Linked DNA regions of Lacticaseibacillus paracasei subsp. paracasei. The protein of the gene in region 2 interacts with the protein of the main gene of each other region in a pairwise test. Links are inferred from orthologs where the notes say so. Each region holds a gene or a part of one and is shown on either strand. Other genes may lie near its edges.

Region 1 (3,634 bases), 170 kb from region 2 along the record:
TGCAGAAGGGCAATTATGCTTCGGCAGCGGCTCATTTTGAAAAAGCCTATGAAGCAGATCAATCGTATGCAATTGCCCAACCGTTGGCCGCAAGTTTGAATGGCTTGAAGCAGTTTCACGAAAGCTTAAATGTGATGTTGCCACACTATCAAGCTTTCATGCAGACAGACGCAGACGTTCAGTTAATGTTGGATGCTTGGTTAGGGACACTCAATTTTGTCATGGCACGTGGCATGTTGCGCCATTTTGATGCGGTGCGGCGCGCTACTTTTGACCGACAAATTGACGCTGCCGAGGCACTTGCTTTAAGTAGCCATGGTGAACAGATTGCTTCATTGGTGCGAAAAATCAGCCATCTCGGCGGCTTTTCGCGGCAGGAGCAGCAAGATTTGTTCAGCCAAATTGGCATTTTGCCAAAAGCGGCGTTAGTTGAAGCAGCTGTGCCTAATTTGGCCGATCAAACGGTTCCTGTTGCGATGCGCGTGTCTTTGCTAGATTTGTTGACAAGTATCAGTTATAACCAACCTGTCAGATATCAGGCATATGACCGCATTGAAACCCTTGTGCCAAATGAGTTGCCTGGAATGGCGGAGGAAAAAAGCGGACCGGCCATTTTGACGCAGTTGCAAGCTGCCTTGGGCGATGATGATCAGGAACTAGGGACGGCATTGGTTCAGATGGCGCGGGTGCAAATTGCCTTTCTCTATCCCGATATTGACCGTCTGATTCCAGATCCAGCTGCATTCGTCCAAGCTTATTTGGATCATCATCAAGGCAAAAGCACGGTATTTGATCAACTTTTTGCATGGCAGACCGCCGAAACGGCAAAATTGTCGGAACAGGCGTAACGATACGTTTTCACTGTAAATGAAAGAAACTTGACGCTATCTGTTTACAAAGTGAAATTGACCATGTATACTCATTGCTGGAATTCATTTCCAGCGTAGATATTTGTTTTGGTATTTACGCTCAAATGTAGTACACTTAAACGTAAAGGATTATCAGGGTACACAAGGTATCCTGTATTCTTACGAAAAATACAGGAGGTTCGTTTTTTCATGGCTGAAAAAGAACACTATGAACGCACAAAGCCCCACGTAAACATTGGTACGATCGGGCACGTTGACCACGGTAAGACTACTTTGACCGCGGCTATCACTAAGGTATTGTCAGAAAAGGGCCTTGCCAAAGCGCAAGACTACGCTTCTATCGATGCTGCTCCAGAAGAAAAGGAACGTGGCATCACAATCAACACCGCCCACGTTGAATATGAAACCGAAAAGCGCCACTACGCACATATTGATGCGCCAGGGCATGCTGACTACGTTAAGAACATGATCACCGGTGCTGCACAGATGGATGGTGCGATCTTGGTTGTTGCGGCAACTGATGGCCCAATGCCACAGACCCGAGAGCATATCTTGTTGGCTCGTCAGGTCGGCGTTGATTACATCGTTGTTTTCCTGAACAAGACAGACTTGGTTGACGATCCAGAATTGATCGACTTGGTTGAAATGGAAGTCCGGGAACTGCTCAGCGAATACGATTATCCTGGTGATGATATTCCTGTTATCCGTGGTTCTGCTCTGAAGGCCCTTGAAGGCGATCCAGAACAGGAAAAGGTTATCATGGAATTGATGGATACCATCGATGAATATATCCCAACACCTGTTCGTGAAACAGACAAGCCTTTCTTGATGCCTGTTGAAGATGTCTTCACCATCACTGGTCGTGGTACAGTTGCTTCTGGCCGTATCGATCGTGGGACGGTTAAGATTGGTGACGAAGTTGAAATCATCGGCTTGAAGCCAGATGTTATCAAGTCTACCGTTACTGGTCTTGAAATGTTCCGTAAGACCTTGGATCTTGGTGAAGCCGGCGATAACGTTGGTGTCTTGCTTCGTGGTGTTAACCGCGAACAAGTTGAACGTGGCCAAGTTTTGGCAAAGCCAGGTTCAATCCAATTGCACAACAAGTTCAAGGGTGAAGTTTATATCTTGACAAAAGAAGAAGGTGGCCGTCATACGCCATTCTTCTCAAACTATCGTCCGCAGTTCTACTTCCACACCACTGATGTTACCGGTGTGATTGAATTGCCAGATGGCGTTGAAATGGTTATGCCTGGCGATAACGTTACTTTCGAAGTTGACCTGATTGCTCCGGTTGCTATCGAAAAAGGTACCAAGTTCACCGTCCGTGAAGGTGGCCGTACTGTTGGTGCCGGCGTTGTTTCCGAAATCCTTGACTAATTTCTGAATATACGCATGAACCCGCAAGCTTGCTTGCGGGTTTTTTCGTGCAGGAACGCCTGAGCAGGCTCGGTTTCTGGGCCTTCTCACGCGCTTCTCCAATGTAAGGTCATCCGGGCCCATGACTGAGTACCGTTAGATCCAAATTCAAAGCTGCACCAAGCCACTTGGCGAAACGCGATCAAAAACACAAATATGGTCATTTATCCTGACTGATTAAGCCTCCAGTCAACCGCGGTCAACGCCGGCACTGGACCTTCACTAGCATACGATGAGTGACCAAGCTTTTTCATCGCCAAAACATGACGACTGTTATATGATAGATGTTCACGAAAAGACAGAGCGTGAGCTGATGTGTTCAGAAATCTGAGCATAAGCGGCCTAGGTCATGACACTCAAGGTGCTTATGGGCAGGTATTTGCACCAGTGAACACGTTTAAGGAGGAGCCACCTATGAAACGATCCACCACATGGCGCATGTTGGCGTTTTTCTGGCGTCAACTTGCGGATATGAAGCGTCAATTGATTCGAATTATAGTGGCGCTAGTGGGCGTTGCCGTTGCACAATATGCGATTCCACGCCTGTCACAGTATGTCATTGACCGCGTGATTCCGAGCCGGGCTGTCTCAACACTGGTGCTCACAATTTTTCTGGCTTTAGGCCTGACTGCTTTGGCTGGCTTGCTGAATGCGCTCAGCACATATTGGATTGGACAGGTTAGTTTAAGCGCGATCGCCCGTATGCGTGACGCTTTATTTCGGCATACGTTGGGACTTGACATGCATTATTTCGAGACAAGTAAAACCGGGGACTTAATGGTTGTTTTAACCAGTGATGTCAACACCTTGCAGCGTTTAATCTCAAGCAACACCTTGGGTCTGTTCGGAAGTATGCTGAGCTTTTTTGTCGTGCTGGTGTTGATGCTGATTCAAAACTGGCAGCTCACGGCGCTGATTTTGCTTACGTTTCCTGTTTTGTTCGTTTTGAATAATATTTTTGTGCGCCGAATTCGCGCTGCTTATCGGCGGGTGCGGACCAGTTCGGGTGTGATGAATAACCAAATTCAACAAGCTTTGACGAGCATTGGGCTTATCAAGAGTTTCACAACTGAAAAAGCAACCGCGAATACTTTTGAAAACGTTAATGAGCAGAACCGCGATAATCAACTGACAGCAACACGTCTTGGAGCAACTTTTTCGCCGATTACTGATTTCGTTAACTATCTTGGTACGGCGATCATTTTAGGATTTGGTGCATTTCAGGTAATGCATGGGCAATTCACAGTCGGGCTAATTGTCGCCTATACAGCTTATCTGGGTATTCTTCAAGCACCGATTCGCCAAGTGAACGGCTTGATTCAACAATTGCAGCAAGCAACGGTTTC
Region 2 (8,161 bases):
CGATGGTGTCACCTTTCTTGATCTGGCTAATTTTAGTGATTTTTTTGGAATAGATCGCTAGTGGTGCAATGATGGTCTGCCCGATGCTGACTAGATCAGCCTTGTGGGTTTTGTTCCAGTTATTCAGGAAATACTGATGCTGAAACAGGTTCAAATCAATATCATGATCGCGCAAGGCGGTGTTAGGCTGATTGTAATCCGAGAACTGTACGATCTTGATCGTAATGCCCTCTTTTTTAACCTTTTTAGCAACTGCTTGCAAGACGCGATTATCCGCACCAACGACCCCGATCTTCACCGTCGTTTGCTTTTGACTACTGGACGAACTGCTGCTACTTTTACCGCACCCAACCAAGACTAATCCTAAAACAAAAATGGTTGTCAAAATTTTCCAAAACCGTTTCATGTCTTCTCCTCCTAAATACGTTCGCCAACCCATCAATCTACGCATAAGTTTCCTAGTGGCCAAAATACGGCTATCACGTCCCCGCCTATTGATGCTTCGGTTTCTTACCGAGCTGACTCGCGCTCTCTAAAATAAGTGCGTCGGCCTGCAGTCCGAGGCGCATAAACTTGCCATTGATACAAGAAGACCGAAAAAAAACTCACTTCTAACAAATTATCAATCTTTGTTAGAAGTGAGCTCTGGCCCACGGTACCATTCTAATTGACCACACAAAACGTGATCCACTCAGCGGACGAATTCATCCGGGTGCAGGATAATGGGTGTCAACCATCACAGCCTCGCAATTTGCTCGGTGTGCCGCGTGTGCCAAGCCATCTTCATTTCCGCTAGCGACCCTGCTCTCAGCTCATCAGGTTTTCTGTACTGCCTCGCGGTAACTACTCACTCAGTCCGTTTACAATCAATTTCAAGTTTGTACAAGTGAGCTTATCACAATTTTTTAACTTGTCAATCATTGAATTTTAAATCAAAAAGAGTGTAAGCTGTGCTCAACAAAACTCGCGCACAAAGTCTGCAACAGCTGACTGTCGCGACAAAGGATGGTGCAATCATGACAGAACCAATTGCCCTGCTCCAAAAGCTGATTCAAATCAATTCTGTAAATGGCAACGAGCTCGCCGTCGCCAAATTGCTGCAAGCCGAACTTGAGGCTGCCGATATTCCTACCAAGCTGATCCCCTACACAGAAGACCGCGTGAATTTAATTGCCGAATTAAACCATGGTGATCGCGTTCTCGGTTTCACTGGCCACGAAGACGTTGTGAGTCCTGGAGACGAGTCAGCCTGGACGTATCCACCTTTTTCCGGCAAAATCGTTAACAATGTCATGTATGGTCGTGGCACCGATGATATGAAAAGCGGTCTGGCCGCCATGGTGCTGGCCCTGATCGCCCTCAAACAATCCGGGTTCACTCATCCGATTCGCTTGATTGCAACGGTAGGCGAAGAATACGGTGCGATGGGCGCACGTTTGCTGACAGAGCAAGGCTATGCCGATGATCTCGCTGGCTTAGTTGTTGGTGAACCCACCACTAAAATCTTAAAATACGCACATGCTGGCACCGTGAATTACGAGATTGACAGTGAAGGCGTCTCTGTCCATAGTTCTAGGCCTGAAAAAGGCGTCAATGCCATCGATGGTCTAACAACTTTTGCCGCACTGGAACACCACACCTTTGACAAGGCGCCTGCTGACCCGGATCTCGGCCCATTTCGACATTCAATCACGGTCATCAATGGCGGCGACCAAGTCAACACCATTCCAGCCCACGCTTTCCTTCGTGGCAATCTTCGCCCGACCCCATCGGCCAATATTGAGCTGGTTGTGAAAATGCTTGAAGACTTAGTGGCACATGTCAACGCCACGACCAATGCGAAACTCACGTTGAAAGTATTGCACCGTTTTCTGCCGGTTCACTCCGATAAAACAGGCCACTTGGTAACTTCGGCAAATGCTGCCATCGCGGCGGTAACTGGTAAACCAGCTGAATTAGCCGTTGCGTTTGGAGGAACCGATGCTTCCGAGTTCATCAAATCAACTAACCATTTTGATGTGATTGTCTATGGCCCCGGTGATAACCACTTCAGTCATCAAGTGAATGAACACATCGACCTGAACAGTTACACAACGGCGATCAAAATTTATCAAGAAATTGCCAAGCGCTTCTTCGAATAAGCCGCGCTAAATCACAATGTGCCATGCAAAAAGGGGTCTACACTTTCTGGTGTTGAGAAATAATCAACACTGAACGTGTAGGCCCTTTTTGGATAACGCAAAAAGACACCTACTCAGTGTCCATGCTATGCTTGTTAGCGTCGAAACCAAAAGCAAGCGAGGTTATGAGTAAATGTCCCAATACGATCCTACACTGTCCGTCCTTGGAATACCAGACCATAATATCAAAGTTGCCTTTGTTCGTCATGAATATCGCGGCAACGGGGTACGTCGCCGCCAGTATCATGTGATTGATGCCGAGCTGACTTACCGGTTAACCCGGTGCCCACTGTGTGGCTTTGAGGCCTTGCACCCTAACGGGTTTTATACGGCCCACGTGCGCGTCCTCAATGGGGTTGAAATGCCGACAGTCATTGACTTGCACAAGCAACGATGGCGCTGTCATAACTGTTACCACACAGTCAGTGCCAAGACGCCACTCGTGCAACCCAACCACACGATCGCCACTCACATGACAGAGCGAATCATGAAGTTAGCGCATGAACGGTTGCCAGTCAAAACCATCGCCCGTATTATCGGAATCTCAGCTTCCTCGGTTCAACGGATCATTGACCAAAATCTCAAACTCCGACCGGCTCGCCGGCTACCCACGCGACTCTGCTTTGATGAGTTCCGTTCCACTCATGGCATGATGTCGTTTATCTGTCTTGATGCCGATTCACATCGTCTAATTGCCTTGCTTGGTGATCGATTCAACCGCACGATTAAAAACTTTTTCATCGCTCATTATTCACTCGCTGAACGCACTCGGGTCCAGACGGTCACCATGGACATGAACGCAGCTTATCAGACGATTATTCATGAGGTTTTCCCCAAGGCCCAAGTCGTCATTGATCGGTTCCATATCATTCAACTTGCGGCTCGTGCCCTTGATCAGGTACGCGTCCAAGCGCTCAAACAGCTTGATGACAAACACAGCCGTCCTTATAAGATCATGAAGACAAACTGGCGGCTTTTTCATCAAACTGCGCCTGACGCTAAACACAAACAGTTCCTGTTTGGTTTGAATGAATACGTCACGCAACAGGAGGCCATCGATATCGCACTTGATACTGAGCCCAAGCTCAAGCAAACCTACGAGACCTACTTAGCGCTTCATGATGCTTTGATGGTGAAGAAACATCCCGCGGAACTGGCAAACCTGTTAGCTACTTACGAGCCAAACGGTACGGCAATGGACATGACGATCGCGACGCTTAAGCGACACAAAGTCGCTGTTCTCGCCGCTGTCACCAGCCCTTATTCCAACGGTCCGATCGAAGGGGTTAACCGCCTCATCAAGTCACTCAAACGATCCTGTTTTGGCTTCAAGAATCAGCTGAACTTCTTCAAACGAATCTACCAAATCACGGCATAACATGACAAAGACGGCTCCCCAAATGGAGAACCGCCTCAAATGATAAATTTATTCTTCAACACCAGTTGACGTAGAGCCGCAAAAAGCCGACCGTCATTTTAAAAATGCGGGTCGGCTTTTTGATTAGCTATTTGGTTGAAACTGTCACAACCCAGTTTTGGTTATGATCGGTTTCGTCTAACAAAGCTGGTTTATCACTCAATTCCTGATGCACGTCCACAATTGTTCCTGCTAACGGTGCCTCAAGATCTAACACGGCTTTTTCGGCTTCAACACTTAAAAAAGGTTTGCCGGTGGTAAGGCTCGCGCCAATTGTTGGCAAATCAACATACTTGATTTTGCCTAACGTTTCTTGAGCCTCTTGGGTCAAGCCGAGACGAATTTGCCCGGAAGCCAGTTCATCTTGCCAAAAATAAGTTGTTGCCATTTTGCTCTCCCCTATTCAAAATCTTCTGTGTCGCGACTGAACATGTAGCTCGTATGATGGTAGCGCATCGACAAGACCATCCCGACTGATAACATATTAGCCAACAAGAATGAACCACCTTGTGAAATAAATGGTAGCGGAATCCCCGTCAATGGTAGTAACCCGATGTTCATGCCGATGTTTTCAAATACATGGAATAGGATCATCATGATGACACCAGTCGAGATGTAAGCATAAAACTCATTTTTTGTGTCAAACGTGACCCTAATCATTTGGTAGATCAACATAAAGTATAACAGAATCAAAACCGCAGCACCTACAAAACCGAAAGCTTCGCCAATCACGGAAAAGATCATATCCGATTCTCGGACTGGGACAGGCACTGCAATGTGCATTGGCCCTTTCCCAGTCAATTGACCAGAACCGATAGCCTTCATCGATTGCCACAGCTGGTAACTGTCGCCAGTTGTACTACCAGAAGGGTTTAACCACGAATCAATTCGGGCAAATTGATATGTTTTAAAGCCGATACTACCAAGAATAGATCGACCCCATGTCTGCGTCACTAACAGAATGCCAACTGTCCCGATAATGCCAGCCACAAGTGCAATCGGCACGAGAATGCGCCAATTAATCCCGGCAACCAAGGTAACACCAGCGAAAATCGCCAGAAAAACAAGTGTCGTCCCAAAGTCATTTTGAAATTTCATGAGGACTGCTATCGGTAATGTCCACAAAACCATCCGGCCAATTAACTGCCAATCGTGTTGAATGGTATGTGAAAAAGCAGCATTGTGTTGGGTCACAACGCGACTCAACATCAAAATATAGGCAGGTTTCATCACTTCTGACGGCTGAAAACTGATCGGGCCAAGGGCAAACCAGCTTTTCGCACCTGTACTGGCTTCTGTGTTGCGGTCATAAAAAATCAATACCGCAATCATCAGAAAAATGCCAATCCCGTATAAATAAGGGGCAATGCGCCAAAGCTGCTCCGCATCAAATCGCATAACGAAGAAGATGCCGATACCGCCAATCACATACCACGCCGCCTGCATAACCGTGGCACGAACAGGATTCTGTAGCGTAGAAGTATCATGAGCGGTGGCCAGATAGATGGACACAAGCCCGATCAAAGCCAGTAACATGACTGACAGGATGATGCCATAATCAATCCGATCACCCTCTGAGTTTGATTTGATTTCGTGTGACTCCACGGGCTGCCCTCCTTTAAACACGTTCACTGACGCAGAAACGTGCACATAACAGCCTTGAAACTAAAGGGTCAAAACCCAACAGGTCGTCTCAAGGTCGCCTATGTCCCGGTTTCTGAACGTGCCAGTTCACGCTCTTGCCTAAGCGCGTTGGTTCACGTTTCGTTCTTAAAATGCCTTCGATTTTCGCAAAAGCATATTCTTTACTAGCTAAACGTTGATGATAAAACCGTTCAAATACCGATTTACCTCTAAAATCACGGAGCACTGGATGTTGCGATGCGCGCTGCCAGAGTTGTTTCAGCCTTGATGTAAATGGTATTCGGCAATCAACGCATTAACTGCGGCATCCAGTGTTTTGAACCGGTTAGGCTTAGTCGAGCCAGCTACAAATGCTGAAAATCGCGTGCCGTCCGGTTCAATAAAGCCAATCTCCCGGTCACCGATTTTTAAAACCGAAACTGTATGACCATTTCGAGTTTCATCTGCCTGTGTGACCTTGATATTTCTTTCCTTAGCCATGACGGCCTCCTAGCTTATGATTGAGATTTTGAATGTCACTAAGATCCAAGTCATTTTCGGGATGCGGATTACGCCGCAAAGTGAAAAAAGCTGGCACTGGATCAAGCCCGCCTTTAACAAAGGGGTTGCACCGTAAAATCCGGGCAATCCCCATTAAGGAACCTTTGATGGCGCCATGTTTCTGCAACGCCTGAATCATGTAGGTTGAGCATGTCGGATAATATCGGCAGCTCGGCGGCAGCAACGGGGAAATGAAGCGCTGGTAGCCCCGCACTAACCATGTCAGAACCTGTTTCATGAAACGCTCCTAACGCAGAAACTTAAAGAAGTGCACCCATGTTGATGGTAGGAACAACTTAAGCGGATTACCTTCCCCAAGAGCAAAGCCAATCAATAAGCCCAATATCAGTGCGATTAAGGCTATCATCAGCCAAATTTTAATGATGTGGAAGATGCGTTTAGGATATTGTGAGTCCATAGCTCGCTCCTAGTACTGGCGATGGTGTTCAATATTATCGAGTAAAACACCGGTCCCAAGTGCAACTGCATCTAAAGGATCGTCCGCCAACAACACTGGCACTTTCAACTCTGCAGCAAAAAGTTGTGAAATACCTTTAAGCAAGGCGCCGCCGCCTGTCAGCATAATCCCACGATCAATGATATCCGCAGACAATTCCGGTGGGGTCTTTTCAAGCACACCTTTTGCGCCTTCAATGATCGCCATCATCGTCTCATGTAAAGCTTCAGCAACTTCAACAGATGTCACCGAAACTTCGCGTGGCAAACCAGTCGCAATATCACGGCCACGGACTTCAATCGTTTCTTTCTCATCGGCTTCGTAAACGGCACCAATCTTGATTTTGATCTGTTCCGCGGTATGCTCACCAATAATTAACTTATGCTTGTTCTTCACGTAGGCAGCAATGGAGGCATCCATTTTGTCACCTGCCAAGCGCAGTGAACGACTCGTGACGATTTCGCCTAAGGATAAGACAGCAATATCACTCGTCCCACCGCCAATATCAATAACCATATTGCCTTGTGGTTGGAAAATATCCAATCCCGCTCCAACAGCCGCTACTTTTGGCTCGAACTCCAAGTAAACATGGCGGCCGCCAGACTTTTCAGCTGCCTGAATAATCGCTTTCTGTTCAATATCCGTAATATTGGTTGGTGCACAAATCAGAATATTAGGCTTTGAAAAAACACCTTTTACATTTAGTTTATTGATAAAATATTCAAGCATTGCTTCGGTAATGTCAAAGTCAGCGATGACGCCATCCTTTAACGGCCGGATCGACCGAATATTACCCGGTGTCCGTCCAACCATTTTATAGGCTTCTGTCCCCACCGCCAGCACTTTGCCGGTATGGGTATCAATGGCGACAACGGAGGGCTCATTTAAGACGATGCCTTTGCCTTTTACATTGATCAGCACATTGGCCGTCCCTAAGTCGATCCCAATATCTTTTGCCATGGGTATATATCTCTCCTCGTAAATTGACTAACTATCGCATTATACCATAGTTAAGACGAGGTTTTTACAGGAAAAGTTTAGGTAAGTTTAAAGCTGCTTGTAAGAGTGATAGAAAGAACGAACTGACTAAGAATCCTAGCGCAACCGCAATGAAGAGTAACAAGACCTGTTCCTCACGAACATGGTTGGCTTTGATGAACTGTTCAAAGCGCAAGGCATTGAGTGCACGGAACGCGAGCATGATGAAAACAAAATGCGACACGATTGTAATCGCGCCGTTTAAACCGATTGTCTGAAACATATGATCACCTCATGACGTATCTTCCCGCAGAACACGATAAGACGCAAGCAGAGCGTGAACAGGCGCGGTTAGAAACCGGAGCATAAGGGCCTTGAATCTAAATGGCTGGGCTCTGGCCATTTAGGTTCAAGGCCCTTATGTGTAGGTTTCTGCGCCTGTGAACGCGTTTCAGCAAGAGCGTGAACCAGCCCGGTTAGAAACCGGAAAATAAGCGGTCTTGATTGCAGGTTTTGCTAGCTTTCATCAAGCAGCAAACAAGCAAAAAGCAGTCCTCTCCAAGTTGGGAGAGAACTGCTTTTCATGTTTAATGACTGGTCTTGACGTTAATTCGGTTGATGGCCCGTCGCAGTGCGACTTGTGCCCGCCGAAGATCGTCTTGATTATGATCATTCTTTGCTTGAGCAATGCGCTTTTGAGCACGATCGCGCGCAGCTTGCGCACGACTGAGATCAATATCACGCTCACGCTCGGCAGAATCGGCGACGATGGAAGCAACATTTTCTGATACTTCCATAAAACCGCCGTTAACCGCAATTGAATCGTTGTGATCACTGGCGTCAACACGTTGCACGTCAACCTCACCGATCTCAAGTGGTGTCACGATTGGTTCGTGATTAGCCATAATACCCAATTCGCCTGCGACAGAATGAACAACTAACATC

The links. Proteins that work in one complex are often made in the same cells at the same time.
Region 1: the proteins of mreB (region 2) and tuf interact in binary tests that used the Bacillus subtilis proteins (3 or more experiments, as listed by UniProt). The link is inferred for Lacticaseibacillus paracasei subsp. paracasei from one-to-one orthologs.

What each region holds. Positions count from the first base shown.
Region 1 is NZ_AP012541.1:1,328,608-1,332,241, forward strand. What follows is about bases 263-3,153. They hold tuf (elongation factor Tu), read left to right. Parts: upstream 263-1,058; coding sequence 1,059-2,249; downstream 2,250-3,153. Other genes in these bases: LBPC_RS06595 (hypothetical protein), read left to right, coding at 263-848. Outside these bases: more of LBPC_RS06595, read left to right, coding at 1-262. UniProt on the Bacillus subtilis protein: GTP hydrolase that promotes the GTP-dependent binding of aminoacyl-tRNA to the A-site of ribosomes during protein biosynthesis.
Region 2 is NZ_AP012541.1:1,160,170-1,168,330, reverse strand. Bases 5,204-8,032 are described here. They hold mreB (rod shape-determining protein), read right to left. Parts: upstream 7,199-8,032; coding sequence 6,209-7,198; downstream 5,204-6,208. Other genes in these bases: LBPC_RS05780 (F0F1 ATP synthase subunit epsilon), read right to left, coding at 7,804-8,032; LBPC_RS05785 (DUF1146 family protein), read right to left, coding at 7,263-7,499; LBPC_RS05795 (DNA-directed RNA polymerase subunit beta), read right to left, coding at 6,029-6,199; yidD (membrane protein insertion efficiency factor YidD), read right to left, coding at 5,714-6,019; LBPC_RS05805 (DUF2969 domain-containing protein), read right to left, coding at 5,500-5,721. Outside these bases: LBPC_RS05830 (MetQ/NlpA family ABC transporter substrate-binding protein), read right to left, coding at 1-406; LBPC_RS05825 (ArgE/DapE family deacylase), read left to right, coding at 1,017-2,141; LBPC_RS05820 (ISL3 family transposase), read left to right, coding at 2,314-3,558; LBPC_RS05815 (glycine cleavage system H family protein), read right to left, coding at 3,686-3,985; LBPC_RS05810 (FtsW/RodA/SpoVE family cell cycle protein), read right to left, coding at 3,997-5,202; more of LBPC_RS05780, read right to left, coding at 8,033-8,161. UniProt on the Bacillus subtilis protein: Forms membrane-associated dynamic filaments that are essential for cell shape determination. Acts by regulating cell wall synthesis and cell elongation, and thus cell shape.